DNA from 4 places in the Streptomyces sp. NPDC001927 genome. Region 3 is predicted to be linked to each of the others. Evidence: riboswitches for the same ligand, from Rfam matches in the RefSeq annotation. Region 3 holds a riboswitch; each other region holds the start of a gene.
What was found. A riboswitch is a leader RNA that binds a small molecule or an ion and turns the genes downstream of it on or off. The one in region 3 is predicted to bind cobalamin.
Positions count from the first base shown of each region.

Region 1: another riboswitch for cobalamin. It lies ahead of metE (5-methyltetrahydropteroyltriglutamate--homocysteine S-methyltransferase); the one in region 3 lies ahead of ACWCO8_RS36230 (energy-coupling factor ABC transporter permease).
Region 2: another riboswitch for cobalamin. It lies ahead of cobN (cobaltochelatase subunit CobN); the one in region 3 lies ahead of ACWCO8_RS36230 (energy-coupling factor ABC transporter permease).
Region 4: another riboswitch for cobalamin. It lies ahead of ACWCO8_RS07360 (CoA-acylating methylmalonate-semialdehyde dehydrogenase); the one in region 3 lies ahead of ACWCO8_RS36230 (energy-coupling factor ABC transporter permease).

Region 1 covers NZ_JBSFEN010000002.1:638,026-645,803, reverse strand. The annotation lists gene ACWCO8_RS07340 (enoyl-CoA hydratase) at 1-398, shown strand, start outside; gene metE (5-methyltetrahydropteroyltriglutamate--homocysteine S-methyltransferase) at 506-2,824, opposite strand; cobalamin riboswitch at 2,988-3,207, opposite strand; gene ACWCO8_RS07330 (3-hydroxybutyryl-CoA dehydrogenase) at 3,299-4,189, opposite strand; gene aceB (malate synthase A) at 4,186-5,784, opposite strand; gene aceA (isocitrate lyase) at 5,852-7,129, opposite strand; gene ACWCO8_RS07315 (short-chain fatty acyl-CoA regulator family protein) at 7,523-7,778, shown strand, end outside.
Region 2 covers NZ_JBSFEN010000004.1:288,974-296,751, reverse strand. The annotation lists gene ACWCO8_RS11920 (50S ribosomal protein bL37) at 1-73, opposite strand, end outside; gene ACWCO8_RS11915 (cobalt-precorrin-5B (C(1))-methyltransferase) at 164-1,291, opposite strand; gene ACWCO8_RS11910 (cobalt-precorrin-6A reductase) at 1,313-2,104, shown strand; gene ACWCO8_RS11905 (precorrin-2 C(20)-methyltransferase) at 2,070-3,572, opposite strand; gene ACWCO8_RS11900 (precorrin-8X methylmutase) at 3,569-4,204, opposite strand; gene ACWCO8_RS11895 (cobalamin biosynthesis protein CobG) at 4,219-5,484, opposite strand; cobalamin riboswitch at 5,530-5,664, shown strand; gene cobN (cobaltochelatase subunit CobN) at 5,704-7,778, shown strand, end outside.
Region 3 covers NZ_JBSFEN010000018.1:60,879-68,656, reverse strand. The annotation lists gene ACWCO8_RS36250 (oxidoreductase) at 1-1,274, opposite strand, end outside; gene ACWCO8_RS36245 (ATP-binding cassette domain-containing protein) at 1,483-2,331, opposite strand; gene cbiQ (cobalt ECF transporter T component CbiQ) at 2,328-3,077, opposite strand; gene ACWCO8_RS36235 (energy-coupling factor ABC transporter substrate-binding protein) at 3,087-3,464, opposite strand; gene ACWCO8_RS36230 (energy-coupling factor ABC transporter permease) at 3,464-4,162, opposite strand; cobalamin riboswitch at 4,192-4,387, opposite strand; gene ACWCO8_RS36225 (PTS-dependent dihydroxyacetone kinase phosphotransferase subunit DhaM) at 4,479-4,883, opposite strand; gene dhaL (dihydroxyacetone kinase subunit DhaL) at 4,880-5,494, opposite strand; gene dhaK (dihydroxyacetone kinase subunit DhaK) at 5,503-6,495, opposite strand; partial or broken gene ACWCO8_RS36210 (MmyB family transcriptional regulator) at 6,879-7,206, opposite strand; gene ACWCO8_RS36205 (hypothetical protein) at 7,317-7,517, shown strand; gene ACWCO8_RS36200 (flavoprotein) at 7,514-7,778, shown strand, end outside.
Region 4 covers NZ_JBSFEN010000002.1:647,814-655,591, forward strand. The annotation lists gene ACWCO8_RS07350 (enoyl-CoA hydratase/isomerase family protein) at 1-368, opposite strand, end outside; gene ACWCO8_RS07355 (acyl-CoA dehydrogenase family protein) at 365-1,513, opposite strand; gene ACWCO8_RS07360 (CoA-acylating methylmalonate-semialdehyde dehydrogenase) at 1,520-3,043, opposite strand; cobalamin riboswitch at 3,309-3,480, opposite strand; gene ACWCO8_RS07365 (methylmalonyl-CoA mutase family protein) at 3,642-5,450, shown strand; gene scpA (methylmalonyl-CoA mutase) at 5,450-7,624, shown strand; gene meaB (methylmalonyl Co-A mutase-associated GTPase MeaB) at 7,621-7,778, shown strand, end outside.

The DNA of each region.
Region 1 (7,778 bases), on a different contig from region 3:
TCTTCGGCCAGCCGGAGATCAAACTGGGCGTCATCCCGGGCATCGGCGGCTCCCAGCGGCTGACCCGAGCGGTCGGCAAGGCCAAGGCCATGGAGATGTGCCTCACCGGGCGCACCATGGACGCGGCCGAGGCCGAACGCGCGGGCCTCGTCTCCCGGGTCCTCCCCGCCGACGAACTGCTCCCCGAGGCCCTCGCCGTCGCCGAGACGATCGCCGGCATGTCGCTGCCGGTCGCGATGATGGCCAAGGAAGCGGTCGCCAGGGCCTTCGAGACCACGCTCACCGAGGGCGTGCGCTTCGAACGGCGGCTGTTCCACGCGGTGTTCGCCACCGCCGACCAGAAGGAGGGCATGGCCGCCTTCGTCGACAAGCGACCGCCTGAGTTCCGCCACCGCTGACATCGGACCGACCGGTCGACTGACTGACTGACTGACTGACTGACCGACCGACCGGCGGGACGGGCCGGGGCACCCGCACGTGCCCTGGCCCGCTCGCGCGCGCTCGGTCAGGACGCCGGCAGCTCGCCCCGTACCGTGCGCGCCGCCGCGACCAGGTTCTCCAGCGAGGCGCGGGTCTCCGGCCAGCCCCGGGTCTTCAGACCGCAGTCGGGGTTGACCCAGAGCCGCTCGGCGGGGATGGCCTTGAGTCCCGTACGGAGCAGGTCTGCGGCCTCCTCGGCGCTTGGGACGCGCGGGGAGTGGATGTCGTACACACCGGGACCTGCCTCGCGCGGGTAGCCGTGCGCGGCCAGCTCGCGGGCGACCTGCATGTGCGAACGGGCGGCCTCCAGGCTGATCACGTCCGCGTCCAGGTCGTCGATGGCCTGCACGATGTCACCGAACTCCGCGTAGCACATGTGCGTGTGGATCTGGGTGTCCGGCCGTACCCCGCTGGTGGAGAGCCGGAACGCCTCCGTCGCCCAGTCCAGGTACGCGGCCCGGTCGGCCGCGCGCAACGGCAGGGTCTCCCGCAGGGCCGGCTCGTCCACCTGGACGACCGAAGTGCCCGCCGCCTCCAGGTCGTTCACCTCGTCGCGCAGGGCGAGCGCGACCTGCCGGGCGGTCTCGCCGAGCGGCTGGTCGTCCCGGACGAAGGACCAGGCGAGCATGGTGACCGGTCCCGTCAGCATGCCCTTGACCGGGCGGTGGGTCAGGGACTGCGCGTACGTCGTCCAGCGCACCGTCATCGGCGCGGGGCGCGAGATGTCGCCGGCCAGGATCGGCGGCCGGACGTACCGGGTGCCGTACGACTGGACCCACCCGTGCTGCGTCGCGAGGTACCCGGTCAGCTGCTCGGCGAAGTACTGGACCATGTCGTTGCGTTCGGGCTCCCCGTGCACCAGGACGTCCAGACCGGCCTTCTCCTGGAAGGCGATCACCTCCCGGACCTCGGCCTTGACGCGCTCCTCGTAGCCGGCCGTGTCGATCCGGCCCGCGCGCAGGTCGGCGCGGGCGGTGCGCAGTTCGTCCGTCTGCGGGAAGGAGCCGATGGTGGTCGTCGGCAGCAGCGGAAGACCGAGGTGGGCGTGCTGGGCGGCGGCCCGCTCGGCGTACGGCTGGGAGCGGCGGGTGTCGGCGGCGGAGACCGCGCCGGTACGGGCGCGCACGGCCGGGTCGCGGGTGAGCGGGGACTCCGCCCGCGAGGCCAGGTCGGCCCGGTTGGCGGCCAGTTCGGCGGCGATCGCGGGGGTGCCGTGGGACAGGCCCTTGGCGAGCGTGACCACCTCGGCGGTCTTCTGCCTGGCGAAGGAGAGCCAGCGCAGGATCTGCGGGTCGATGTCCCGCTCGGCGGCCGCGTCGAGGGGGACGTGCAGCAGCGAGCAGGAGGCCGCCACGTCGACCCGGTCGGCGAGCCCGAGCAGGGTGCCGAGGGTCGTCAGGGACTTCGCCAGATCGTTGACCCAGATGTTGCGGCCGTCGACCACGCCGGCGACCAGGCGCTTGCCCGGCAGCCCGCCCACGGCCGCGAGGGCCTCCAGGTTGGCGGCGGCGGAGCCGGTGAAGTCGAGCGCGAGCCCCTCGACGGGGGCCTTGGCGAGCACGGGCAGGGCCTCGCCGAGCCGGTCGAAGTACGAGGCGACCAGCAGCTTCGGCCGGTCCGTACGGCCACCGAGCTCGCGGTAGACACGGGCGGCGGCGTTCAGCTCGGCCGGGGTGCGGTCCTGGACCAGGGCGGGCTCGTCGAGCTGCACCCACTCGGCGCCCGCGGCCCGCAGGTCGGCGAGGACCTCGGCGTACACCGGCAGCAGCCGGTCGAGGAGCGTCAGCGGGTCGAAGTCGGCGGCCACCCCGGGCGCGCGCTTGGCGAGGAGCAGATAGGTCACGGGGCCGACGAGGACCGGACGGGCCGTCAGGCCGAGGGAGAGGGCCTCCGTCAGCTCGGCGACCTGCTTGGCGGAGTCCGCCGTGAAGACCGTGTCGGGTCCCAACTCGGGGACCAGATAGTGGTAGTTGGTGTCGAACCACTTGGTCATCTCCAGCGGCGCGACGTCCTGCGTACCGCGTGCCATGGCGAAGTAGCCGTCGAGGGGATCGGCGGAGACGGCGTCGCGGTGCCGCGCGGGGATCGCGCCGACCATGACGGTGGTGTCCAGGACGTGGTCGTAGAGGGAGAAGTCGCCGGTCGGCACCTCGTGGACGCCCGCTTCGGCGAGCCGGCTCCAGTGGGAGCGGCGCAGTTCGGCGGCGGTGGTCCGGAGGGCGTCGGCGGTGACGCGGCCCTTCCAGTACCCCTCGATCGCCTTCTTCAGTTCCCGGTGCTGCCCCTGACGGGGGTAGCCGTACACGGTGGCCCGTGCTGCCGCGGCTGCGGGCTTGGTGGTCACGGAGATCTCCTTCGCGAGATGAATCCCTGAGATCCCGGCGACGGGACGAGAGCGCGAAGGGGAGACCGACCGGACGGCCGACCTCGCGCCGTACGCGCGTGTCTCCGTCTCGTGTGGTCGCCGACCCGCCCTCGAGGTCACCGGAATGTCCGCGTACGCATGGTCGGTACGCGGGCAGTTGGCAGGTCTTCGGACTCGCGGGCACATCCTCCACGGGGGAGGACACCTACTGGCCGTCGCTTCCCAGACCCGTACGGGTCCAGTGCGTATGACGGCGGTCGTTCCCGCTCACCGCTGCGGGGCAGTCCCGGATTCCCACCGGGTTCCCTCTTACGACGCATCCCGTCCGGCTGACGGGGCGAACCAGCTGCACCGGCCACCCTAAGGGGCTGTTCAGCGCTGTGTCGGGAGATGTCCACCATACGGATGGTGAGGTGAGACACGCCCGCAGGTCCGCCCCCGCAGTCCCGGGGGTCAGCCCCGGCCGGGGTACGGGTGGAACCCCCGGCCCGTCTTGCGGCCGAGCAGCCCCGCCTCCACCATCCGCTGGAGCAGCGGGGGCGGCGCGTAGAGGGGCTCCTTGAACTCCTCGTACAGCGACTCCGCGATCGAGGCGACGGTGTCGAGACCGATGAGGTCGGCCAGCTTCAGCGGGCCCATCGGGTGGGCGCAGCCCAGCTCCATGCCGGCGTCGATGTCGGCGGCGGTGGCGAAGCCGGACTCGGCCATACGGATCGCGGCGAGGAGGTACGGCACGAGCAGCGCGTTGACGACGAACCCGGCCCGGTCCTGCGAGCGGACGACCGTCTTGCCGAGGACGTCCGTCGCGAAGCGCTCCACGCGGGCGACCGTGTCCGGCGCGGTGTGCAGCGAGCTCACGACCTCCACCAGCGGCAGCACCGGCACGGGGTTGAAGAAGTGCAGGCCCACCACCCGGTCGGCGCGGCTCGTCGCCATGCCGAGGCGCATCACGGGCAGCGAGGAGGTGTTGGTCGCCAGTACCGCCGAGGGATCCTCGACGATCTTGTCGAGACGGGTGAACACCTCGGTCTTCGCGTCCGCGTTCTCGACGACGGCCTCGATCACGAGCTGGCGGTCGGCCAACTCCTCGAGATCGCCGGTGAAGACGAGCCGGTCGAGGGCGCCCTGCGCGGCGGCCGGCTCCAGCTTGCCCCGGCGTACGGCACGGTCCAGGGAGGCGGTCACCCGCTCCCGCGCGGCCCGGGCGGTCACGGCGTCCGTCTCGCAGACGATCGTGTGCCGTCCGGCCCGCGCGCAGACCTCCGCGATACCCGCCCCCATCTGGCCGCCGCCGACCACCCCGACGCGGGTGATCTCCTCGGCGCCCGTGATCGCGGCGCTCATGACCGGGGCTCCGCGTGGCGCACGAGGTGGCGGGAGTAGGCGTCCGGGGTGAAGAACAGCGGCAGTTCACCGCTGAGGGCGTTCCGTTCGAAGATCGCCCGCACCTCCTCCAGTGGGGCCCACGGGTACTGGGCGCCGAGCGTGTCGAGCTCCTCGTCGAGCAGCCGTACGACGGTCTCCCGGTCGATCAGCCGGTGCCGCACCCACTGCCAGATCTGGACGCGCGCGATCTCCGCGGTCGCCGCGTCCTCCATCAGCCCGTCCAGGGCGACGGCGCCCTGACCGCGCAGCCAGGCCGCGAAGTAGCCGAGCGCGACCGCGATGTTCGTGCGGAGGCCCTCCTGGGTGGGCGGTCCACTGATCCGGCGTACCGACAGCAGGTCCGCCGGGGTCACCTCCACGTCGTCCCGCGTCCGGTGGATCTGGTCGGGCAGGTCGCCGAGCACGCCGTCGAACACCTCGCGGCAGACCGGGACGAGCCCGGGATGGGCGACCCAGGAGCCGTCGAAGCCGTCCTCCGCCTCCCGCTCCTTGTCGAGCCGCACCTTGGCGAGCGCCGCCTCGTGGGCGGACGGATCCTTGCTCGGCACCTGGGCCGCCATCCCGCCGATCGCGTGCGCGCCGCGCTTGTGGCAGGTGTGCACCAGGAGTTCGGTGTAGGCCCGCATGAACGGGGCGGTCATGGTGACCTTCGCCCGGTCGGGCAGGAGGAAGTCGGTGCGGTGGCCGAAGGTCTTGATCAGGCTGAACAGGTAGTCCCAGCGACCCGCGTTGAGACCCGAGCTGTGCTCGCGCAGCTCGTAGAGGATCTCCTCCATCTCGAACGCGGCCGTGATCGTCTCGATGAGCACGGTGGCGCGGACCGTGCCCCGGGGGATGCCGAGGAGCTCCTGCGCCAGCAGGAAAACGTCGTTCCACAGCCGAGCCTCGTACCGGTTCTCCAGCTTCGGGAGGTAGAAGTACGGGCCGTGGCCCGCGTCGATCTGGCGCTGGGCGCAGTGGAAGAAGTACAGGCCGAAGTCGACGAGGGAGGCGGGCACCGGGGTGCCGTCGAACTCCAGGTGCTCCTCCAGGAGGTGCCAGCCGCGCGGCCGGACGACGATCGTGGCGAGCCGGTCGCGGTCGGCGAGCCGGTACTCCTTGCCGTCCTCGCCGGTGAAGTCGATCCGCCGGTCGATCGCGTCGCGCAGGACGAGCTGGCCGCCGACGACGTTCTCCCAGGTCGGTGCCGTGGCGTCCTCGAAGTCCGCCATCCACACGCGGGCACCGGAGTTGAGGGCGTGGACCGCCATGCGGCGGTCCGGCGGACCGGTGATCTCGACCCGCCGGTCGGTCAGACCGGGCGCCGGTGGCGCGACCCGCCACGCGAGGTCGTCGCGGACGGTGGCGGTGACCGGGGAGAAGGCCAGCGGGGCCCCGCCGGCCAGGCGCAGAGCCTGGCGGCGGCGCTCCTTCATCAGGTCCAGTCGGCGTTCGCCGAACGCCTCCGCCAGCTTCCCGACGAAGTCCAGGGCGGCGGGGGTGAGGATCTCGGCGTGCCGGTCACCCGGTGCGGCGAGAACGCGGACACGGTGGGTCAGCGCGGTGGTGGGCATCGGATTCTCCTGGGGTGGCGGCGGGAGGGTCCCCGGCTTCGGCGGCTCGGGGACCCGAGGAAGGGGCCTAGTGGAACTGCTCTTCCTCCGTCGAGCCGGCCAGGGCCGTGGTGGAGGAGGCAGGGTTGACGGCGGTGGAGACCAGGTCGAAGTAGCCCGTGCCGACCTCGCGCTGGTGCTTGACGGCGGTGAAGCCCTGCGCCTGCGCGGCGAACTCCCGCTCCTGCAGGTCGACATAGGCGGTCATGCCGTGCTCGGCGTAGCCGCGGGCGAGGTCGAACATGCCGTGGTTGAGGGAGTGGAAGCCGGCCAGCGTGATGAACTGGAACTTGTAGCCCATCGCGCCCAGTTCGCGCTGGAACTTGGCGATCTGGTCGTCGTCCAGGGCCGCCTTCCAGTTGAAGGACGGCGAGCAGTTGTACGCGAGCATCTGGTCCGGGTACCGCGCGTGGATCGCCTCGGCGAACTCCCGCGCCTGCGCCAGGTCAGGGGTGCCCGTCTCGACCCAGATGAGGTCGGCGTACGGGGCGTAGGCGAGGCCGCGCGCGATGACCGGGCCCATGCCGTTACGGACGCGGTAGAAGCCCTCGGCCGTGCGCTCGCCGGTCACGAACTCGGCGTCGCGCTCGTCGACGTCACTGGTCAGCAGGGTCGCGGCCAGGGCGTCGGTGCGGGCGACGACCAGGGTCGGGGTGTCGGCGATGTCGGCGGCGAGGCGGGCCGCGTTCAGGGTTCGGATGTGCTGGGCGGTGGGCACGAGGACCTTGCCGCCGAGGTGGCCGCACTTCTTCTCGGACGCCAGCTGGTCCTCGTAGTGGATGCCTGCCGCACCGGCCGCGATCATCGCCTTGGTCAGCTCGAAGGCGTTGAGCGGGCCGCCGAACCCGGCCTCGGCGTCGGCCACGATCGGCGCGAGCCAGTCGGTGTCGTCGCCGCCCTCGGCCGTGGCGATCTGGTCCGCCCGCAGCAGGGCGTTGTTGATCCGACGGACCACCTGCGGCACCGAGTTGACCGGGTAGAGGCTCTGGTCGGGGTAGGTGTGGCCGGCCTGGTTGGCGTCGGCGGCGACCTGCCAGCCGGAGAGGTAGATGGCCTGGAGGCCCGCGCGCACCTGCTGGACGGCCTGGCCGCCGGTGAGCGCGCCGAGCGCGTGGACGTAGTCGAGGTCGTGGAGCTGCCGCCAGAGCCGCTCGGCGCCGCGCCGGGCCAGGGTGTGCTCCTCACGGACGCTGCCGGACAGCCGCAGCACGTCCTCCGCGGTGTACGTGCGCTCGATGCCGGCCCAGCGCGGGTCGGTCGCCCAGCGCTGGGCGAGCTGCTCCGCGGTCGGGTTCGTCGCTGCCATGATCGTCACCGTCTCCTTGGTTCTGTTGCGTTTGCCAAGCCGCGCACGGCTCTCCCGTGGGGCTCCTGCGGTGTGGCACTAGGTGTCTCACTGTGGGTCGCGGCCCGCCGGCGCCCGACGGGGCGGAGGTGAGCAATCTGGCCACTCCAGGCCGTCGCATCGCCGGGATGGCCGACATCAGGGCGCGAATCGGGTCCCGGCTCCGGTCGGTGCCTGTGGGGTCCGGCGGGCCGCACTCAGACTCTGGCACTGGCACGCAGTGCCATCAATCGTGGAGAAGTGCCAAGTTCTGCGAATCTTCCGGAGCCGGATTGCCAAGATTGCGAAGGGTGCGAAGGATGCCGTCTGACGTACGCTGCCCCTGTCCCGGACGGACATGGAGGGGGAGCGCGCGTGGGCAAGACGTACGCGGGGGCGCGGCTGCGGCGGCTGCGCGAGGACCGCCGGATGAGCCAGGCGGAGCTGGCCCGGACGCTGGGCATCTCGCCGAGCTATCTGAACCAGATGGAGCACGACTCCCGGCCGCTCACCGTGCCGGTGCTGCTGCGGCTCACCGAGACCTTCGGCGTCGACCCGGGCTTCTTCTCCGAGCGGGACACCGGGCGGCTTGTCGCGGACCTCCGGGAGGCGCTCGCGGGGGAGCTGTCCG
Region 2 (7,778 bases), on a different contig from region 3:
AGGTGTTGGGCCGCTTGCCGTGGTTGGCCTTCTTCTTCTTGCGCGCCCGCCTCTTGTTGCCACGCTTCGACATGGGACTCCCTTTCAGTAGGGTTCAGCAGGGTTTCTACCCTTCTGTCCTTCTGTCCTGGCAAGCCTAGGTTCGAGCGGATGGGGCCGCATGTCAGCCGCGGATCGGTCCCGCCGGCGCCGAGCGGCCCACGACGGTGCCCGCACGGTCGATGCAGACGATGTCGACCGTGACCGGGGCGCCGCGGAGGACCGCGAGGGCCTCGTCGCGGGAGCGGGTGGCCACCAGGTCGCCCAGGGGGACGCCGGCGGCTTCGCAGAGGCGGAGGGCCGCGAGGCCGGTGTTGGCGGCGGCGATCTCCTCGGCCAGGGCGTCGGACGCGCCGCCCGTGCGGGCCAGGTCGGCGAGGAAGGACTTGTCGACCTGGGAGCGGGCGGAGTGGAGGTCCAGGTGGCCCGCGGCCAGCTTGGAGAGCTTGGCGAAGCCGCCGCAGATCGTGAGGCGGTCGACCGGGTGGCGGCGGATGTACTTCAGGACCGCGCCTGCGAAGTCGCCCATGTCGAGCAGGGCGATCTCCGGGAGGTCGTAGAGCGTCGCCACCGTCTTCTCCGAGGTGGAGCCGGTGCACCCCGCCACGTGCGTCAGGCCCGCCGCGCGCGCCACGTCCACGCCCCGGCGGATCGAGTCGATCCACGCCGAGCAGGAGTACGGGACGACCACGCCCGTCGTGCCCAGGATCGACAGGCCGCCCAGGATCCCGATCCGCGGGTTCCACGTGGAGCGGGCGATCTCCTCGCCGTGGTCCACGGAGACCGTGATCTCCACGTCGCCGCCGCCCCCGTGCGCGGCCGCCACCTCCGCCACGTGGTCGCGCATCATCTGGCGCGGGACCGGGTTGATCGCGGGCTCGCCGACCTCCAGGGGCAGGCCCGGCAGGGTGACCGTACCGACGCCGGGACCGGCCTTGAAGACGACGCCGGAGCCGGCCGGGAGGAGCCGTACCGTCGAGCGGATCAGCGCGCCGTGCGTGACGTCCGGGTCGTCGCCCGCGTCCTTCACGACCGCCGCCATCGCCGCGCCGCCGGACAGCTCCTCCGCCGCGAGCGCGAACGCGGGCCGCTGGCCCTTCGGCAGCGTGATCGTCACCGGGTCGGGGAAGTCGCCGGTCAGCAGCGCCGTGTACGCGGCCGTCGTCGCCGCCGTCGCGCAGGCACCGGTCGTCCAGCCGGGCCGCAGACCGGTGTGCTTGAGTTGGGCGTCCCGCCCGCCGCCCGCACTCACGAAGGGACTCCCGTGGTTCCCGTGCACGTACTCATTCTCGGCGGGACCAGCGAGGCCCGCGCCCTCGCCGAGCGCCTGCACGGCACGGACGGCGGCACGGTACGGGTCACCAGCTCGCTCGCCGGACGCGTCGCCGCGCCCCGGCTGCCGGCCGGGGAGGTCCGGATCGGCGGGTTCGGCGGCGCCGAGGGGCTCGTGGAGTGGGTGCGCGCGCACGCCGTGGACGCGGTCATCGACGCCACCCATCCTTTCGCCGAGCGGATCAGCTTCAACGCGGCCCGGGCGGCCGCCACCGCCCATGTTCCCCTGCTGGCCCTCCGCCGCCCCGGCTGGGTCCCGGAGTCCGGCGACGACTGGCACCCGGTCGGCTCCCTGCCGGAGGCGGCCCGCGCCCTGGACGGCCTCGGGGAAAGGGTCTTCCTGACGACCGGGCGCATGGGCCTCGCCGCCTTCGCCGACTGCCCGCAGTGGTTCCTCGTCCGCTCGGTCGACGCCCCCGAACCCCCGATGCCCGCCCACACCGAAGTCCTCCTGGACCGGGGCCCGTTCACCCTAGAAGGCGAGCGGGCCCTGATCGCCCGGCACCGTATCGACGTCCTCGTCACCAAGGACAGCGGCGCCACCGCCACCGCCCCCAAACTCCAGGCCGCCCGCGAAGCCGGCATCCCGGTGATCGTCGTCCGCCGCCCGCCCGTCCCGGAGGGCGTGGAAACGGCCGCCTCCGTGGCGGAGGCGGCCGCCTGGGCGCGGGGGATCGGCCCGCGCGGCGCTGTCCCCGTCACGCCTCCGGGTAGCGCCGGGGCGTCCACGTGATCGTGCGGCCGTCGCCGCGGTCGACCGCGCGCGTCTGCGAGGAGCCGATCAGCAGCAGCGTGCGCATGTCGACCTCGCTCGGCTCCAGGGTCTTCAGGGTCAACACCCGCACCGACTGCTCGGGCCCGCCGACGTCCCGCGCCACGACCACCGGCGTCTCCGGCGACCGCAGTTCGAGCAGCAGCTCGCGGGCCGCCGCCACCTGGTGCGTACGGGACTTGGAGCCCGGGTTGTAGAGCGCCAGGACCAGGTCCGCCTCGGCCGCCGCGCGCAGCCGGGCCGCGATGACCTCCCAGGGCTTGAGCCGGTCGGAGAGCGAGATGGTCGCGTAGTCGTGGCCGAGCGGGGCGCCCGCCGCGGCGGCCGCCGCGTTCGCGGCCGTCACACCCGGCAGGACCCGTACCGGCACATCCGCGTACCGATCCTCGGACGCCACCTCCAGGACCGCCGTCGCCATGGCGAAGACACCCGGGTCGCCGCCCGAGACGACCGCGACCCGCCGCCCGCGCCGCGCCAGGTCGAGCGCGAACTCGGCCCGCTCGGACTCGACCTTGTTGTCCGAGCCGTGCCGGCGCTGCCCGGGGCGCAGGGCCGGGACCCGGTCGAGGTACGTGGTGTAGCCGACGAGGTCGTCGGCGTTGACGAGGGCGCCGCGCGACTCGGGCGTCAGCCAGGGTGCGCCCGCGGGTCCTGTGCCGACGACGACGACCTCGCCCCGCTCGCGCACCGGCGGGGCCTGGTCGATACGGGAGGGCAGCACGGCCACCGAGAAGTACGGGACCGTCTCCGGGTCCACGTCCGCCAGGATCTCCGTCCGCTCGCCCGCCATGAACGCCCGCTCCACGTACCGCGCGTCCTCGAGCCGGCCCGCCCGCTCCAGGGCGCGCCGCACGGTCGGGAACGTCCGGCCGAGCTTCATCACGACCGCCGAGTCGGTGCCCGCGAGCCGGGCCGTCAGCTCGTCCTCGGGCAGGGTGCCGGGGATGATCGTCAGGACCTCCTCCGCCTCGCACAGCGGCTCCCCGAGCCGGGCGGCGGCCGCGCTGACCGAGGTGACACCGGGGATGACGGTGGTGTCGTAGCGGTCCGCGAGCCGCTTGTGCATGTGCTGGTACGAGCCGTAGAAGAGCGGGTCGCCCTCCGCGAGCACGGCGACCGTGCGACCGGCGTCCAGGTGGGCGGCGAGCCGGGCGGCGGCCTCCGCGTAGAAGTCGTCGAGGGCGCCCCGGTAGCCGCCGGGGTGGTCCGTGGTCTCGACCGTGAGCGGGTACATCAGCCGCTCCTCGATCTGGTCGGCCCGGATGTGCTCGGCCGCTATCGAGCGCGCGATGGACCGGCCGTGCCGGGCCGAGTGGTACGCGATCACGTCGGCGCCCGCGATGGCCTTGACGGCCGCGAGCGTGAGCAGCTCCGGGTCGCCGGGCCCGAGGCCGACCCCGTACAGCTTGCCGGTCGTGGACCCGCTCATGCCTGGATCTCCGCTTCGTGGGCGAGGGCGTTGATCGCGGCGGCGGTCATGGCGCTGCCGCCGCGCCGGCCGCGTACGACGAGGTAGTCGAGGCCGAGAGTCTGGGCCGCCAGGGCCTCCTTGGACTCGGCGGCGCCGATGAACCCGACCGGGATGCCGAGGACGGCGGCGGGCTTCCCCGCGCCCTTGGCGACCATCTCCAGGAGGTGGAAGAGGGCGGTGGGCGCGTTGCCGATGGCGACGACGGAGCCTTCGAGGCGGTCGCGCCAGAGTTCGAGGGCGGCGGCGCTGCGGGTGGTGCCGAGTTCGGCGGCGAGCGCGGGCACGGACGGGTCGGAGAGCGTGCAGACGACCTCGTTGTCGGCGGGCAGCCGCTTGCGGGTGACGCCGCTGGCGACCATCTGGGCGTCGCACAGGATCGGCGCGCCGGCGCGCAGCGCGGCACGGGCGCGGGTGACGACCTGCGGGGAGTGCGCGATGTCGCGGACGAGGTCGGTCATGCCGCAGGCGTGGATCATGCGGACGGCGACCTGGGCGACGTCGGCGGGCAGCCCCCCGAGGTCCGCCTCGGCGCGGATCGTGGCAAAGGACTGGCGGTAGATCTCCGCGCCGTCCTTCTCGTAGTCGAACATCCTGGTGCTCTCGCTCATCTCGTGGTTGCTGAGGGGACGCGGGCCGCCGCGACGGCTTCGGGGAGGTCGGTACGGAGGGTGGGGCGCCCGGCCACGAGGTACGCGCCCTCGCCGGTGGCGACGACGTCGACCCACGCGGGGGCCTGCGGGTGACCACAGCGCCGCTCGCACCCGGAGAAGTGGACGGGGAGCCCTCGGTGGCCGGGAACGTCGCCCGGGACGGCGTCCGCGCGCACGTCGGCGAGGGACTTGGCGCAGCCGGGAAGCCCGGTGCAGGCGCCGACGCCGGCCCAGGGGGAGCGGGGGTCGGTGATGAGCCCGTACGCGTCGAGCTCACCCAGCCGGCGCGCGACGGCGCCTTGGTCGGCGAGGCCGGTGACGACGGCCCCGCGCCAGGGGGTGAGCCGCACCGCGCCCCCGCTCGCGGCGAGCGCCCGCAGCTGGGCGGCGCTCAGCCGCCCGAGGGGCGCGAGGACGTGCAGGGCGTGCGGGCCGAGGGGGCCGGGGGTGGGTGGGGCAGCGGGTGGGGGTTCGGTCGCCGGTACGGGCTCCGCCTCGATCCCGGCCCCCGCGAGGGCGGCCGCCAGCTCCGGTTCGTGGCCCTCCGGCAGCTCCCGCACCCGCCAGGCCCCGTTCCCGGCGGTCCGGGCGGCGTCCAGGAAGGCGCCGGCTGCGGCGAGCGCGGCCCGGGGCGCGTCGGCGGCGGGGACGCGGACGAGCTGGTCGCCGACCCGTACCCGTACCGAACCCTCTCCTGCGATCAACGTCACATCTCCGCCGAGCCCGACCACATCGCCGCGCCCGTCGTCCAGGACGAAGAGGAACCGGCCGGACAGGGCCGCCGTCCAGGGCCGCGCGCACAGCAGCGCGTCCAGCTCGCGGGCCCACAACTGCACGTCACCGTGGCCGAGTCCGTCGAGCCCGGCCGCCGGCGAGGCCACTATGTTCCGGACCCGCTCATGGGTCTGGGAGGGCAGCAGCCCGGCCTCCGAGAGCCGCTCGGCCAGCTCGCCCCCGCACCCCTCACCGAGCCCGCGCAGCTCCACGTTCCCTCGGGAGGTGACACTGACTCGCCCGTCGCCGAGCTCCTCGGCCACCGAGGCCAGTACGAGTGTCTGACGTACCGTCAAAACTCCTGCTGGCAGCCGGAGTCGGGCGAGTCGCCCGTCGTCGGCGGCGTGCAGCCGAAGCGCCCCGGGGCAGGCGTCACCACGGTCCCGTATGGGCGGTTCGCCCGGGTTGGGTGTTGTGGGTGGGGTGGGCGGCATGGCGGCGAGCATACCCACGTCGTCAGCGGCCCAGACCCGGCCCCGAAGAGGCACGATCTACTATGCAGATCGGCATGGGGTCCCAGGACCCCGGGGAGGAAGCCCGGTGAGAATCCGGCGCGGTCCCGCCACTGTGAGCCAGGTCCCGTGAGGGGCCGGGTGAGTCAGGAACTCCCGCCGTCCAAACGACCACCCGGGGCGCGGACAACCCCGAGGAAGGCCTGCGCACGCATGCGAATTCTGTTGCTGTCGCACTCCGACACCGACCTGCTCAGCGCCCGCGCGGCCGGCGGTCCGGTCGCGTACCGGTTCGCCAACCCCTCCCGGCTCTCCCTGGACGACCTTCCCGGTCTCCTCGACGGCGCCGACCTCGTGCTCGTCCGGCTCCTCGGCGGGCTGCGGGCCTGGGAGGACGGCCTCGACGCGCTGCGCGCCGCCGGAAAGCCGCTGGTCGTGCTCTCCGGTGAACAGGCCCCGGACGCCCAGCTCATGGAGGCCTCCACCGTCCCCGTCGGCGTCGCCACCGAGGCCCACGCCTACCTGGCGCACGGCGGACCGGCCAACCTGGAGCAGCTCGCCCGGTTCCTCTCCGACACCGTGCTGCTGACCGGCCACGGCTTCGAGGCCCCGGCCGCCGCGCCGACCTGGGGGCCGCTGGAGCGCACGGCCCGGACGACCGACGGCCCGACCGTCGCCGTGCTGTACTACCGCGCCCACCACATGAGCGGGAACACCGCCTTCGTCGACTCCCTCTGCGAGGCGATCGAGGACGCCGGCGCCCGCGCCCTGCCGCTGTACGTCGCCTCCCTGCGCGCCCCCGAGCCCGAGCTGATCGAGACGCTGAAGCGCGCGGACGCGATCGTCACCACGGTCCTCGCCGCCGGTGGCACCAAGCCCGCCGAGGCGCAGGCCGGCGGCGACGAGGACGCCTGGGACGCGGGCGCGCTCGCCGCCCTCGACGTACCGATCCTGCAGGCGCTCTGCCTGACCGGTTCGCGGGCGGCCTGGGAGGAGAACGACGAGGGTCTCTCGCCGCTGGACGCGGCCAGCCAGGTCGCCGTGCCCGAGTTCGACGGCCGTCTGATCACCGTCCCGTTCTCCTTCAAGGAGATCGACGAGGACGGGCTCCCGGCGTACGTCGCCGACACCGAGCGCGCCGCCCGCGTCGCCGGGATCGCCGTGCGTCACGCCCGGCTGCGGCACATCCCGAACGCCGAGAAGAAGCTCGCGCTCGTTCTCTCCGCGTACCCGACGAAGCACTCCCGGATCGGCAACGCGGTCGGCCTGGACACCCCCGCCTCCGCCGTCGCCCTGCTGCGGCGGCTGATCGCCGAGGGGTACGACTTCGGGGCCGAGGACGAGATCCCGGGCCTGGTCTCCGGCGACGGCGACGAGCTGATCTACGCCCTGATCGAGGCCGGCGGCCACGACCAGGACTGGCTCACCGAGGAGCAGCTCGCCCGCAACCCCGTCCGTATCCCGGCCGCCGACTACAAGCGCTGGTACGCGACCCTGCCGCAGGAGCTGCGCGAGGGCGTCGAGGAGCACTGGGGCCCGGCGCCCGGCGAGATGTTCCTCGACCGGTCCCGCAACCCCGAGGGCGACATCGTCCTCGCCGCGCTGCGGCGCGGGAACCTGCTGATCCTCATCCAGCCGCCGCGCGGCTTCGGCGAGAACCCGATCGCGATCTACCACGACCCCGATCTCCCGCCGTCCCACCACTACTTGGCCGCCTACCGCTGGATCGCGGCGCGCGCCGAGGACGGCGGCTTCGGGGCGGACGCGATGGTCCACCTCGGCAAGCACGGCAACCTGGAGTGGCTGCCGGGCAAGAACGCGGGCCTGTCGGCCGCGTGCGGCCCGGACGCGGCGCTGGGCGACATCCCGCTCGTCTACCCCTTCCTGGTCAACGACCCGGGCGAGGGCACGCAGGCCAAGCGGCGCGTGCACGCCACGCTCGTGGACCACCTGGTGCCGCCGATGGCCCGCGCCGACTCGTACGGCGACATCGCGCGCCTGGAGCAGCTGCTCGACGAGTACGCGCAGATCTCCTCGATGGACCCGTCGAAGCTGCCCGCGATCCGGGCGCAGATCTGGACGCTGATCCAGGCGGCGAAGCTCGACCACGACCTGGGGATGGAGGACCGCCCGGAGGACGACGGCTTCGACGACTTCCTGCTGCACGTCGACGGCTGGCTCTGCGAGGTCAAGGACGCGCAGATCAGGGACGGTCTGCACGTGCTCGGCGGGGCGCCGGTGGGCGAGGCGCGGGTCAACCTGGTCCTGTCGATCCTGCGCGCCCGGCA
Region 3 (7,778 bases):
CGCTTGGCGACGTTCAGCTGGCCGCCGATCTCGTCCGCCGCGTCGAACAGGGTGACGGAGTGGCCGCGTTCGGCGGCGGAGACGGAGAAGGCGAGACCGGCCGGGCCCGCGCCGACGACGGCGATCCGCTTGGCGAGCCGGGTGGGGGAGAGAACCAGTTCGGTCTCGTGGCAGGCGCGCGGATTCACCAGACAGGAGGTGATCTTCAGGCTGAAGGTGTGGTCCAGGCAGGCCTGGTTGCAGCCGATGCAGGTGTTGATGGTGTCGGAGCGGTCCGCGGCGGCCTTGGCGACGAAGTCGGGGTCGGCCAGGAAGGGGCGGGCCATGGAGACGATGTCGGCGCGGCCCTCGGCGAGGATCCGCTCGGCGACCTCGGGGGTGTTGATGCGGTTGCTGGTGACGAGCGGGATGCTCACCGAGCCCATCAGCTTCTGGGTGACCCAGGTGTACGCGCCGCGCGGGACGGAGGTCGCGATGGTCGGGATCCGGGCCTCGTGCCAGCCGATGCCGGTGTTGATGATGGTCGCGCCGGCGGCCTCGATCTCCTTGGCGAGGGAGACGACCTCTTCCAGCGTCGAGCCGCCCGGCACCAGGTCAAGCATCGAGAGCCGGTAGATGACGATGAAGTCGTCGCCGACCTGCTCGCGGATCCGGCGGACGATCTCCAGCGGGAAGCGCACCCGGTTCGCGTAGCTGCCGCCCCAGCGGTCGGTGCGCTGGTTGGTGGCGGAGGCGATGAACTCGTTGATGAGGTAGCCCTCGGAGCCCATGACCTCGACGCCGTCGTACCCGGCCGCCTTGGCGAGCTCGGCGCAGCGGGCGTAGTCCTCGACCGTCCGCTCGACCTCGGCGTCGGTCAGCTCGTTGGGTACGAAGGGGCTGATCGGCGCCTGGATCGCACTCGGGGCGACGAGGCCGGGGTGGTACGCGTACCGGCCGAAGTGCAGGATCTGCATCGCGATCCGCCCGCCCTCGGCGTGCACGGCGTCGGTGATGAGCCGGTGCTCGGCGACCTCCTCGTCGGTGGTCAGCTTGGCGCCGCCGTCCCACGGCCGGCCGGCCTCGTTGGGCGCGATGCCGCCGGTCACGATGAGCCCGACGCCGCCGCGGGCGCGCTCGGCGTAGAAGGCGGCCATGCGCGCGAACCCGTTCTCGGTCTCTTCGAGACCGACGTGCATGGAACCCATGAGCACCCGGTTGGGCAGGGTGGTGAACCCGAGGTCGAGCGGGCTCAGCAGATGCGGGTACGGGTTCGGGGTCGGGGTCGCGTTCATGGGGGCGCCTCCTCGCGCAGGGTGGTCACCCTTGTTGTAGGCGACCCCGACCCTGTTATGCAACTAGTTGCAGAAGGCTGGCCACGTGATCTGCGCTACTACTCGGTAACCACCCTGCGCGATGACCGAGGCATTCGGAGCTCTCCTCGGTATCCGCTCCACTCGGTATCCGCTCTCCTCGGCATCCGCGTACCGGCCGGTATCCGCGCTACTCGGTCACTGCCGTCCCCGCCCACACCGCGAGCTCCTCCGCCGTGCGCGGACCGGGCGCGTCCGGGGCGAGCAGGCCGTGGGCGCGGAGGAGGCGGGTGACCGCCATGCCCCACGGGCGGCGCAGGCGGGCCGCGTCCAGGAGCGCGTCGTCGGCGAGCAGCGTCTCGATGGGGCCCGTCCGCAGGCCCTCCGGGGTGAGGACCGCGGCCTCGTCGGCCCAGCGCAGCGCCAGGTCGACGTCGTGGGTCGCCATCACCAGCGTCGTACCGGCGTCGCGCAGCCGGCCGAGCACCTCCAGGAGCCGCTCCTGCCCGTGCGGATCGAGCCCGGCGGTCGGCTCGTCCATGATGAGGACCCGGGGGCGCATCGCCACGGCGCCCGCGATCGCCGCCCGCTTCCGCTGCCCGTACGAGAGCAGATGCGTCGGCCGGTCCTCAAGGGCGACGATGTCCAGCGCCTCCAGGGCCTCGCGCACCCGGAGCCGTACCTCCTCCTCCGGCAGCCCCAGGTTCATCGGCCCGAACGACACGTCCTGCCCGACCGAGGCCGCGAAGAGCTGGTCGTCCGGGTCCTGGACCACCAGCTGCACGGTCGTCCGCAGCCGCGTCAGCCCCTTCCGGTCGTACGACACCTCCGTACCGTCGAGCCGGAGCGACCCGCCGCCGCAGCGCAGGCCGCCGCTCAGCAGCCGCAGCAGCGTCGTCTTGCCGCCGCCGTTGCGGCCGAGCAGCGCGAGCGCCCGGCCCTCCGGCACGGCGAAGTCGACGCTGTCGAGGACGACCGGGCCGTCCTCGTAGGCGAACGTGGCCTTCACCAGTTCCACGACAGGGGGTGCGGGGCTCACGGCAGGGACCTTTCCAGTACGAGAGTGAGGGCGACGAGCCCGGTGAGCAGGCCGGCCGTCGAGGCGAGGAAGCGGCCCGAGACCGCGGCCTCGGGCACCAGGACGCGCAGCGTCCCGTCGTAGCCTCGCCCGGCGAGCCCGGTCTGCAGCCGCTGCGCCCGGTCGAAGGCGCGGACGAACGCCGTCGCGCCGAGCCCGGCGAGCGAACGCCAGGTCGCCGCCCGGGTCGTCAGCCCGAGGCGGGCCGCCTGCGCCTGTCGGATCTTGGATAGGGAATCCAAAAGGAGAAAGCTGATCCGGTACATCACGAGCGCCACGTCCACCACGGGCGCCGGCACCCCGGCCCGTACAAGCCGGGGCAGCAGGTCCGAGACGGGCGTCGTGAAGGCGAACAGCAGGACGCCCAGGGACGCCGACGAGGTCCGCAGCAGCAGCTCACCGGCGCGGACCGGCCCGTCCTGCGCGAACACGACGAGCCCCCGCGCCCCGCCCACCTCGAACAGGAGCGGGATCGCCCCCGTCACACAGAAGCCCAGCGGGATGCGGAACGCGCGCCACAGCTGACGCCCCGGCACCCCCGCGGGACCGAGGAGGACGGCGAGGGTGGCCGCCGCGACCAGGACGGCACCCGGCCACGGCGGCAGACAGACCGCGCACAGTGTCAGGCCGAAGCCGAGGACGGCTTTCTCGCACGGGTGACGGCGGCGCCAGCGACTGCTGTGCGCCGCCGCGTCGATCGGCAGCACCGGCGGCGGTTACGCGTCGCCGGACACTGCCGAGCCGGACGCTGCCGCGCCGGACGCCGCCCCCGACCGCAGCGCCTTCGCCTCGGCGCGGGCCTCGCCCTGCTTACGGCCCCGGTGCACGCCGAAGTAGTACGCCAGCACACCGGCGCCGAGCGCGGCCTGCAGGGCGAACAGCGCCGACTCGATCTCGCCGGAGGCCGGCTCGTACAGCGGGCTGAACCACGGCTCGTAGTCGGGAGCGATCTCCGTGATCGCCGCCTCCGCCTCGGCGTCCGCGCCCGCGAACGGCTCCTCCTTGTGGTCGCCGAGGCCCAGGACCAGCGGGAGCACCGCAAGGGCCGCGACGACGAGCAGGAGCAGGGAGTTGATCTTCGCGTTCCGGCTCATCAGACGCTCGCCTCCGCGTTCTCGTTCTTCTTCCGGGACGGGAGCAGGACCCCGAGCCGGGTCAGGTCCGCCTTGCTGGACTGCGTGAGCAGCCGCATCACGAGGACCGTGAGCAGACCCTCGCTGACGGCGAGCGGCAGCTGCGTGACCGCGAAGATGGAACCGAACTTGGCCAGCGCCCCGACCACACCGCTGCCCGGGTCGGGGAAGGCCAGCGCGAGCTGGACGCTGGTCACGCAGTACGTCGACAGGTCCGCGACGAACGCTCCGAAGAACACGCTCACCATGAGCGGCACGTCGAACCGGCGCAGCAGCCAGTACGTACCGAATCCGGCCCACGGCCCGACGATCGCCATCGAGAACACGTTGGCGCCGAGCGTGGTGAGCCCGCCGTGCGCGAGCAGCAGCGCCTGGAACAACAGGGTGATCGTGCCCAGGACCGCCATCACCGGCGGACGGAACAGGATGGCGCCCAGGCCCGTACCGGTCGGGTGCGAGCAACTGCCCGTGACCGACGGGATCTTGAGCGCGGACAGGACGAACGTGAACGCGCCGGACGCGCCGAGCAGCAGAGTGGACTCGGGGTTGGCCTTGACCTCACGGGTCAGCGCGCGGACGCCGTGGACGACGAAGGGGGCGGACGCGACGCCCCAGGCGGCCGCGTGCAACGGGGGTAGATACCCCTCGGCTATATGCATGGTTGGGAGACCCTCTCCAGCACCTCGTGGATGGACAACGCACCTTGGCCGGTCTCCTGGCTGACGGGTCATGCCGCCGCGGCTCCGCCTTCCCACACCGCCGCGGTCTCCCGCGGTGGTCCAGTGGCTTCCCCGGAGGGATGGAGCCGGACTTCCCGATCACAGTGGCGAGGGCCGCACCGGTACCGCACCGGTTTCCCGTACACCAAGGCGCTGTGACATTAGTGGGTTGACCAGGTACATCACAACACGGGTACGCCCCGGGACGGTGTGCGACAGATCTCCGCGCGCCCCCTCACCCCCTCGTTCCCCTCGCTCACTCCTTCCGGTACGTGTACGCCTCAGCCGCCGCGGCCGTCACCGCGTCCAGGTCCCCGCCCGCGCTCGCGGTGACGAGCGCGGCGACGGCACCTTCGACGAAGGGCGCGTCGACGAGACGCGCTCCCTCCGGCAGCTCGTCCCCCTCGGCGAGGAGCGCCTTGACGGTCAGGACGGCGCTGCCGAGGTCGACGAGGAGGGCCACGCCGGCGCCCCCGTCGACCGCCTTCGCCGCCTCGACGATCCGCTCGGAGCTGGTGCCGAGGCCCCCGTCGGGGGTGCCTCCGGCGGCGGCGACCGGCGCGGTCGCCCCGCCGCCTGCGAGCCCCCGGGCCAGGGCGGCGACGGAGTCGGCCACGGCCGCGCTGTGCGAGACGAGCACGATGCCCACCTGACCGGTCATGCGGCGGCCACCTCCGCGAGCGCGGCGATCAGCAGCGCCGACGACGTCGCCCCGGGGTCCTGATGCCCGACCGACCGCTCGCCCAGATAGCTGGCCCGGCCCTTGCGCGCCCGCAGGGGTACGGTCGCGAGGGCGCCGGCCTCGGCCGCGTCCCGGGCGGCGGCGAAGGAGGTGCCGAGCGCCTCGGCGGCGGGCACGAGCGCGTCCAGCATCGTCTTGTCGCCGACCTGGGCCCCGCCGAGCTGACCGACGGCGGCGACCCCGGTGGCCAGCGCCGCCGCAAGGTCCTGCCGCGTCACCGTGCCGGCGTCGCCGAGCGCCTTGCCGGTACGGCGCAGGAGTGTCCCGTACAGCGGCCCGGACGCCCCGCCGACGGTGGAGATCAACTGCCGCCCGGCGAGGACGAGTACGGCCCCCGGCGTGGCGGGCGGCTCCTTGTCCAGCACCTCCGTGACGGCGGCGAAACCCCGCTTCAGATTGGCACCGTGGTCGGCGTCGCCGATCGCCGAGTCGAGCTCGGTGAGCCGGTCGGCCTCCCGGTGGACGGCGGCAGCGGCGGCGCCCAGCCACCGCCGGAAGAATTCGGCATCGAACTGTTCGAGCGAGTCCATTTCCACCCTCACCGACCCCACCGCAGGGCGGCCGTCTGAACGGGCGCGTCCCAGAGCCGCAGCAGCTCCTCGTCGGCCTCGCAGAGGGTCACGGAGCAGCCCGCCATGTCGAGCGAGGTCACGTAGTTGCCGACGAGCGTACGGGCGACGGGCACCCCGCGCTCGGCAAGGACGCGCTGCACCTCGGCGTTGAACCCGTACAGTTCGAGCAGCGGCGTGGCCCCCATCCCGTTCACCAGGGCGAGGACGGGACCGGACGGCCGCAGGTCCTCCAGCACGGCGTCGACAGCGAAGTCGGCGATCTCGCGCGAGGTCATCATCGCGCGCCGCTCCCGCCCGGGCTCGCCATGAATCCCGATGCCCAACTCCAGCTCACCCTCGGGCAGTTCAAAGGTAGGACTGCCCTTCGCGGGAGTAGTGCAGGCACTCAAGGCCACGCCGAAACTCCGGGACCGCTCGTTCACCCGCCGCGCGATCGCCTCGACCCGCTCCAGAGGCGCCCCCTCCTCGGCGGCGGCCCCGGCGATCTTCTCCACGAAGAGCGTCGCCCCGGTGCCGCGCCGCCCGGCGGTGTACAGACTGTCGGTCACGGCCACGTCGTCGTCGACGAGCACCTTCGCGATCTGGATGCCCTCGTCCTCGGCGAGCTCGGCGGCCATCTCGAAGTTGAGGACGTCACCGGTGTAGTTCTTGACGACGAACAACACCCCGGCCCCACTGTCGACCGCGGCGGCGGCCCGCACCATCTGATCGGGCACGGGCGAGGTGAACACCTCCCCAGGACACGCGGCCGCCAACATCCCGGGCCCCACAAACCCCCCATGCAACGGCTCATGCCCGGACCCACCCCCGGAAACCAGCCCCACCTTCCCGTCGACGGGCGCGTCCCGCCGCAGCACGACCCGGTTCTCCACATCGACACGGAGCTCAGGATGCGCGGCGGCCATTCCGCGCAGGGCATCGACGACGACGGTCTCCGGGACGTTGATCAGCATCCTCATGGGTTACCTCCTGGTGAGATGAGCAGGCGAGCCACTGAGCAGGGTTCTTGCAGGTCAGGTCATGTGAGGCGAGTTGTTGATCTCGGCGGTGCGGGGCGCTGAAGGGCGGTTCCGGGCGGTACTGATGCTGACTCCACGCTGACTTTGCTGGTGAAGCGTCAGGTTCGTGTGGTGCGAATGAGCTTTGCGAATGCGCATCATGGCGCAATTATCGACCCGAGGTCGTGGGTACGCACCGGTGCGTCATCGGTTGGATGCGGGTGGTTCCGGTGCCACGCTGATTGCGGGCTTCGAGGAATCACGGGACCGCGCAGTATTGCGCGTCGGACGGAGCGTAGACGGGACTGTGGACCCGGCCAGCCTCGCGCCTGTGACTCCATCACTGTGCCCTCCACGTGCGATGACTGCGCGGTGAGGGTGACCGTTCCGACCTGTGGGTGCTGAAGGTCTTGTGCGCGGGCTTACGGCCGGTGACTTCGTAGCGTTCCCATAGTCCCGCGAAGTCGGGGCTCCTCAGGAGGAGTTCGCCGACGAGGTTGGTCAAGTCGGAGGCGTCTGGGGTGTCGGGGGTGGTGCCGGCGACGGAGCACAGGCGGGCGACGCATGCGGTGATCTGACGGCCCCAGTCGGGGAAGAGCTGACGGGCGACGGGGTGGAGGAAGAGGCAGCGGGCCAGGTTGCGCTGTTGACCGGCCATTCGTCCAGGCCGGCGCATTCCGCCCCCGCGTCCGCGGCGCCAGCGTGATGGTGGTCGACTGGTGCGCTGTCCTCTGGCCCACGCATAGATTGGACCGGTTAGGGCGAGGCATGAAGGGGAGCGCATGACGCAATCGTTGGAGATCACGTCGATCGGGACCGTGGTCGGGGGGCGGGTCGAGCCCACGGACGACCACTGGGGAGGGCAGGCGATCATCCGTCTGCACCCGGACTTCCAGGAGATGGGACCGAGGGGCGACGTACGCGAACCGAGCTGGCCGGCGGAGATGCTCGCGGACTACTGGCGCTCAAGGGGACTCGCGTGACGGATCCGCAGCGCAAGCCGTTCCTGTACGTCGTCGTCTGTGCCGCCGGGATCGCCGACGAGGTCGGCAAGCTGATCACGGTGGCACAGGAGCGAAACTGGGACGTCGGCGTCATCGCCACTCCACATGCCCTGCCCTTCCTCGACGTCCCTGCGATCGAGACGCAGACCGGCTTCGGGATCCGTTCTGCCTGGAGGGCGCCGGGTGACGATCGGCCCCTGCCGCCGGCGGACGCCATCGTGGCCGCCCCCGCGACCTTCA
Region 4 (7,778 bases), on a different contig from region 3:
CCGCCGCCCATGACGATGCCGTCCATGAGGGCGACGTACGGCTTGGGGTAGCGGGCGATCCTGGCGTTGAGCCGGTACTCGTCGCGCCAGAAGGCGGCGGAGGCCCGGCCGCCCGCGCGGGCGTCCTCGTGGATGGCGCGGATGTCGCCGCCCGCGCAGAGCCCGCGCTCCCCGGCGCCGCTGATGACGACGGTCTCGACGGCCGGGTCGTGCTCCCAGGCGGTGAGGGCCGCGTCGATCCGCCGCACCATGGGGTGGGTGAGGGCGTTGAGGGCCTGGGGGCGGTTGAGGGTGATGTGGCCGATGCGGCCAGTGGTGTGGAGCAGGACGTGTGCGTGTGCGGCGTCAGGGGAGGTCGTCGAGGTCATTCGAAGGCCTCCGTCAGTCCGCGGGCCACGATGACGCGCATGATCTCGTTGGTTCCTTCCAGGATCTGGTGGACCCGCAGGTCGCGGACGATCTTCTCGATGCCGTACTCGCTGAGGTAGCCGTAGCCGCCGTGCAGTTGGAGCGCCCGGTCGGCCACGGAGTAGCCGGTGTCGGTGGCGAACCGCTTGGCCATCGCGCACAGCTCCGGCGCCCGGGGGTCGCCGCGGTCGAGGGCGTGGGCGGCCTGCTGGACCAGGGCGCGGGCGGCGGTGAGTTCGGTCGCCATGTCGGCGAGGCGGAAGCGGAGGGCCTGGGCGTCGAGGAGCCGCCGCCCGAACGCCTGCCGGTCGGCGAGGTGCGTGAGGCTGCGGTCGAGGGCGCTGCGGGCCCCGCCGAGGGAGCAGGCCGCGATGCCGAGCCGACCGCCGTTCAGGCCGTTCATGGCGATGCGGAAGCCCTGGCCCTCGACCCCGAGGAGCCGGTCGGCGGGGACCCGGACAGCGTCCAGGACGACCTGGCGGGTGGGCTGGGCGTTCCAGCCCATCTTCCGCTCGTCGGGCCCGAAGGAGAGCCCGGGGTCGTCCTTGTCGACGAGGAACGCGGAGACGCCGTCGGCGCCGTCGCCCCCGGTGCGGGCCATCACCAGGTACAGCTGGGAGGCGCCCGCCCCGGAGATGAACTGCTTGACGCCGGTGAGCACCCAGTGGTCGCCGTCGCGCACGGCCCGGGTGGTGAGCGCGGCGGCGTCCGATCCGGCGCCGGGCTCGGTCAGGCAGTAGCTGGCCAGGTCGTCCATGGCGCACAGGCGCGGAAGCCACCGGCGGCGCTGGGCGTCGTCGCCGTAGTGGTCGACCATCCAGGCGACCATGTTGTGGATGGAGAGGTAGCCCGCGATGGACGGGCAGCCGGAGGCGAGGGTCTCGAAGACGAGGACGCCGTCGGAGCGGGTGAGGCCGGAGCCGCCGGACTCCTCGCGGACGTAGACGCCGCCGAGTCCGAGTCCGGCGGCCTTGCGCAGGACGTCGACGGGGAAGTGCTTGTCGCGGTCCCAGTCCAGGGCGTGCGGGGCGAGGTGGTCCTGGGCGAAGTCGAGGGTGGTCTCGACCAGGGCCCGCTGGTCCTCGGTGAGCAGGGTCGTGGTCATGGGCGCTCAGCCCATCGTGGGGATCGTGAAGCTCGCGCCCTCGCGGAGCCCGGCGGGCCAGCGCGAGGTCACGGTCTTGGTGCGGGTGTAGAAGCGGATGGCGTCCGGTCCGTGCTGGTTCAGGTCGCCGAAGCCGGACCGCTTCCAGCCGCCGAAGGTGTGGTACGCCACCGGCACCGGGATGGGTACGTTGACGCCGACCATGCCGGTGTCGACGCGCCGGGTGAAGTCGCGGGCGGTGTCGCCGTCGCGTGTGAAGATCGCCACGCCGTTGCCGTAGAGGTGCTCGCTGGGCAGCCGCAGGGCCTCCTCGTAATCGGCGGCGCGGACCACGCAGAGCACGGGGCCGAAGATCTCCTCCTGGTACACGCGCATGTCCGGGGTGACCCGGTCGAAGAGGGAGGCCCCGGCGAAGAAGCCGCCCTCGTGCCCGGGAAGGACGAAGTCGCGTCCGTCGACGACGAGTTCGGCTCCCTCCTCGACCCCGATGCCGATGTACTTCCGGACCCGGTCGACGGCGTCCGGGCCGACCAGCGGCCCGAAATCGGCGTCCGGGTCGTCGCTCCGGCCGATCTTCAGCGTGCCGATGCGCTCCTTCAGCCGGGCGACGAGGGCGTCGGCGGTGTCCTCGCCGACGGGGACGGCGACCGAGACGGCCATGCACCGCTCGCCGGCCGAGCCGTACCCGGCGCCGATGAGGGCGTCCACCGCCTGGTCGAGGTCGGCGTCCGGCATCACGATCATGTGGTTCTTGGCGCCGCCGAAGCACTGGGCGCGCTTGCCGTGGGCGGCGGCGGTGGCGTAGACGTGCGCGGCGACGGGGGTGGAGCCGACGAAGCCGAGGGCGGCGACGCGGGGATCGTCGAGGAGGGTGTCGACGGCTACCCTGCCGCCGTTGACGACGTTGAGGACGCCCGCCGGAAGACCCGCCTCCAGGAAGAGCTCGGCGAGCCGCAGCGGTACGGAGGGGTCGCGCTCCGAGGGCTTGAGGATGAAGGCGTTTCCGCAGGCCAGGGCGGGGGCGGCCTTCCAGAGCGGGATCATCGCGGGGAAGTTGAACGGCGTGATGCCGGCGACGACGCCGAGCGGGGAGCGCAGCGAGTGGACGTCGATGCCGGTGCCGGCATTGTCGGTGAACTCGCCCTTGAGGAGGTGCGGGATGCCGGCGGCGAACTCCACGACCTCCAGGCCGCGTTGGAGGTCTCCGTGGGCGTCGGCGACGGTCTTGCCGTGCTCGGAGGAGAGCAGCCGGGCGAGCTCGTCCTTCTCCTGCTCGACGAGCTGGAGGAAGCGCAGGAGGACCCGGGCGCGGCGCTGCGGGTTCCAGGCGGCCCAGTCGCGCTGCGCCCGGGCGGCGTCGGCAACGGCGGCCTCGGTCTCGGCCCGGTTCGCGAGGGGCACGCGGGCCTGGACCTGGCCGGTGTTGGGGTCGTACACGTCGCCGTAGGCGCCCGAGGTTCCCGGGGTGTGCCTGCCGCCGATGAAGTGGGTCAACTCGCGGACGGGGGTGGTGTCTTGTGCGCGGACCATGAGTGCCTGCTCTCGTCAGGTGATCCGGATGGCGCGCCGGAGGCCGCCACGACCCGCGCACGCCGGTGGGGCGTGATGGTGCGGCGGGGTGGTGGCGGTGTACGGCGCGAGAGCGCGAATGGCGAGGCGCCGTCAGGTCCTGACGGTCGTGGGGTGGTGGAGTCCTGCTCGACGGGGTCCTCGACGGGCGGGTGCCCGTCGGCCGGATCCGCGGGGAGTGTGCGGGCGCACCGGTGCCATGCGTGTCAGCTCCATCCTCGTGGACAACACGGAACATCCCGCGGCCGGTATCCTGACTCCCGGATCAGCGCGCGCCGTCCGCCTTCCCGACATCACTCGTCAGTGGCGTGCTGCTCGACGGCGTACTCCCCGGTCACAGTGGCGGGACCGCGCCGGAATCACACCGGCTTCCCTGCACCGCGGGCCTTCGCCGCGACTATATAGTTGGACGTCCTAGTAAATCCACCCCCGGCCGGGTGAACCTGCGACACCCCTTAGTAGAGCGGAGTCGCCCGCGGCTTCAAGACCTGCTTGGAGAGGGCAAGGTCACAGCGGTGTGCACTGCTGTCATCTGAGCGAGCTGTCCTACCATCCGAGCATGACAGTCCTTCCCGACGACGGGCTCGCCCTCGCCGCCGAATTCCCCGACGCGTCCCGTGAACAGTGGCAGCACCTGGTAGCCGGGGTACTGCGCAAGTCGGGCAAGGACGTGGAGGGCCCGGCGGCCGAGGACGCCCTGTCCACCGCCCTGGAGGACGCGCTCCGCGTCCGTCCCCTCTATGCCGCCGAGGACACCGCCCCCGAGCCCGGCCTGCCCGGCTTCGCGCCCTTCGTACGGTCCGGGCGCCCCGAGGGGAACACGGTCGGCGGCTGGGACGTGCGCCAGCGGCACACCACCGCGGACGCCGGGACGGTCCTCGCCGACCTGGAGAACGGCGTCACCTCGCTCTGGCTGGTCGTCGGCGAGGGCGGCATCCCCCTCGGCAGCCTCGGCCGGACTCTCGACGGCGTCTACCTCGACCTCGCGCCGGTCGTCCTCGACGCCGGGCAGGACGTGGAGGCGGCCGCGCGCGAGCTGCTCGGACTGTACGAGGAGCGGGGCGTCGCCCCGGAGGCGGCGCGCGGCAACCTGGGCGCCGACCCCCTCGGCCTGGAGGCCCGCACGGGCCGGCCCCACGACCTCTCCCCCGCCGTCGGCCTCGCCGGGCGTTGCGTCGAGGAGTACCCGGGCCTGCGGGCGCTGACCGTGGACGCGCTGCCGTACCACGAGGCCGGCGGCTCGGCCGCGCAGGAGCTGGGGTGCGCCCTCGCGACCGGCGTCGCCTATCTGCGGCAGCTCACGGAGGCCGGACTCTCCGTCGAACAGGCCCTCGGCCAGCTGGAGTTCCGGTACGCGGCCACGGCGGACCAATTCCTCACCATCGCCAAGCTCCGTGCCGCGCGCAGGCTCTGGGCCCGGGTGGCCGAGGTCAGCGGGGCGAGCGGCGCGGGCGCGCAGCGGCAGCACGCGGTGACCTCCCCGGTGATGATGTCCCGGCGCGACCCGTGGGTGAACATGCTCCGCACCACCGTGGCCACGCTCGCCGCGGGCGTGGGCGGCGCCGACTCCGTCACCGTGCTTCCCTTCGACCACGCGCTCGGGCTGCCGGACGCGTTCGCGCGCCGCATCGCCCGCAACACCTCGACCATCCTCGTCGAGGAGTCGCACCTCGCCCGGGTCATCGACCCCGCGGGCGGCTCCTGGTACGTGGAGCGGCTCACGGACGAACTCGCCCACGCGGGCTGGGAGTTCTTCCAGACGATCGAGAGCGCCGGCGGCCAGGCCGCCGCGCTGCGCTCCGGGATGATCGGCGACCGGCTCGCCGAGACCTGGTCGGCCCGCAGCGCGAAGCTCGCCAAGCGCCGCGAACCCGTCACCGGCGTCAGCGAGTTCCCGAACCTCGCCGAGAACCCCGTCGTCCGCGAACCCGCGCCCGAGCCGCCGTCCGGCGGGCTCCCCCGGGTCCGCCGCGACGACGCCTTCGAGGCGCTGCGCGCCCGTTCCGACGCGCACCTCGCCGCGACCGGCGCCCGGCCGCGGATCTACCTCGCCACGCTCGGCCCCGCCGCCGCGCACACGGCACGCGCCACGTTCGCCGCCAACCTCTTCCAGGCGGGCGGTATCGAGGCCGTCACCGAGGGCACCTTCGAGGAGAGCGGGGCGAGCGAGGCGTGCCTCTGCTCCAGCGACGCGCTCTACGAGGAACAGGCGGAGGAACGCGCGCGCGAGCTGCGGGCCGCAGGCGCGGGGCATGTGTTCCTCGCGGGCCGGCCCGCGCAGTACGCGGGTGTCGACAGCTATGTCTTCGCGGGCTGCGACACGGTCGCCGTGCTCGTCGCCACCCTTGACCGGATGGGAGTGTCCTGATGTCCGTCCCCGACTTCTCCGGGATCGAGCTGGGTACCCCGGCCGCCGACGGAAGCGCCGACGAGTGGCGCACCGCCGTGAAGAAGGCCGCCGGCGGTGACGACCTGCTCTGGGAGACCCCGGAGGGCATCGCGGTCAAGCCGCTGTACACCGGCCAGGACCTGGAGGGCCTCGACTTCCTGGGGACGTACCCGGGCATGGCGCCGTACCTGCGGGGCCCGTACCCGACGATGTACGTCAACCAGCCCTGGACGATCCGGCAGTACGCCGGCTTCTCCACGGCCGAGGAGTCCAACGCCTTCTACCGGCGCAATCTGGCGGCCGGTCAGAAGGGGCTCTCGGTCGCCTTCGACCTGCCCACCCACCGGGGTTACGACAGCGACCACCCGCGCGTGACCGGTGACGTCGGCATGGCGGGCGTGGCGATCGACTCGATCTACGACATGCGCCAGCTCTTCGACGGCATCCCGCTGGACAAGATGACGGTGTCGATGACGATGAACGGCGCGGTGCTGCCCGTGCTCGCGCTGTACATCGTCGCGGCGGAGGAACAGGGCGTACCGCCCGAGAAGTTGGCCGGGACCATCCAGAACGACATCCTCAAGGAGTTCATGGTCCGCAACACCTACATCTACCCGCCGAAGCCGTCGATGCGGATCATCTCCGACATCTTCGCCTTCACCTCGCAGCGGATGCCGCGCTACAACTCGATCTCCATCTCGGGCTACCACATCCAGGAGGCGGGCGCGACGGCCGACCTGGAGCTCGCGTACACCCTCGCCGACGGCGTCGAGTACATCCGGGCGGGGCGCGAAGCGGGCCTGGACGTCGACGCGTTCGCGCCCCGGCTCTCCTTCTTCTGGGCGATCGGCATGAACTTCTTCATGGAGATCGCCAAGATGCGGGCGGCCCGCCTGCTCTGGGCCAAGCTGGTCAAGCAGTTCGAGCCGCAGAACGTCAAGTCGCTCTCCCTGCGCACCCATTCGCAGACCTCGGGCTGGTCGCTGACCGCCCAGGACGTCTTCAACAACGTGACGCGGACCTGCGTCGAGGCGATGGCGGCCACGCAGGGCCACACCCAGTCGCTGCACACGAACGCCCTCGACGAGGCGCTCGCGCTGCCCACCGACTTCTCGGCGCGGATCGCCCGCAACACCCAGCTGCTCATCCAGCAGGAGTCCGGCACGACCCGGGTCATCGACCCCTGGGGCGGCAGCGCGTACGTCGAGAAGCTGACGTACGACCTGGCCCGCCGCGCCTGGAAGCACATCCAGGAGGTCGAGCGCGCGGGCGGCATGGCGCAGGCCATCGACGCCGGCATCCCGAAGCTGCGCGTCGAGGAGGCCGCGGCCAGGACCCAGGCGCGCATCGACTCCGGGCGCCAGCCGGTGATCGGCGTGAACAAGTACCGGGTGGACTCCGACGAGCAGATCGACGTGCTCAAGGTCGACAACTCCTCCGTACGCGCCCAGCAGATCGCCAAGTTGCGGCGGCTGCGCGAGGAGCGGGACGAGACCGCGTGCCAGGACGCGCTCGACGCGCTCACCCGGGCCGCGGGCGGCGAGGGCAACCTGCTCGAGCTGGCCGTTCGGGCGGCGCGCGCCAAGGCGACCGTCGGTGAGATCTCCGACGCCCTGGAGAAGGTGTACGGACGGCACGCGAGCCAGATCCGTACGATCTCCGGTGTGTACCGCACCGAAGCCGGGCAGTCCCCGTCCGTCGAACGCACCCGCACCCTGGTCGACGCCTTCGCCGAGGCCGAGGGCCGCCGGCCGCGCATCCTGGTCGCCAAGATGGGCCAGGACGGCCACGACCGAGGCCAGAAGGTGATCGCCACCGCCTTCGCCGACCTGGGCTTCGACGTGGACGTCGGCCCGCTGTTCCAGACCCCCGGCGAGGTCGCCCGGCAGGCCGTCGAGGCGGACGTGCACATCGTCGGGGTGTCCTCGCTGGCCGCCGGCCACCTCACGCTCGTACCGGCGCTGCGGGAGGAGCTGGCGGCGGAGGGCCGCGAGGACATCATGATCGTGGTGGGCGGGGTGATCCCGCCGCAGGACGTGCCGACGCTCCTGGAGATGGGCGCGGCCGCCGTCTTCCCGCCCGGCACGGTGATCCCGGACGCGGCCCACGACCTGGTACGGCGACTGTCGGACGGCCTCGGGCACGAGCTGTGATCGACCTCGACGCGTATGTGAAGGGGGTGCTCGACGGGAAGCGTGCCGTCGTGGCACGCGCGATCACGCTCGTCGAGTCCACCCGTCCCCAACACCGGGCGCTTGCACAGCAGTTGCTCACCGAGCTGCTGCCGCACAGCGGCCGGGCGCGGCG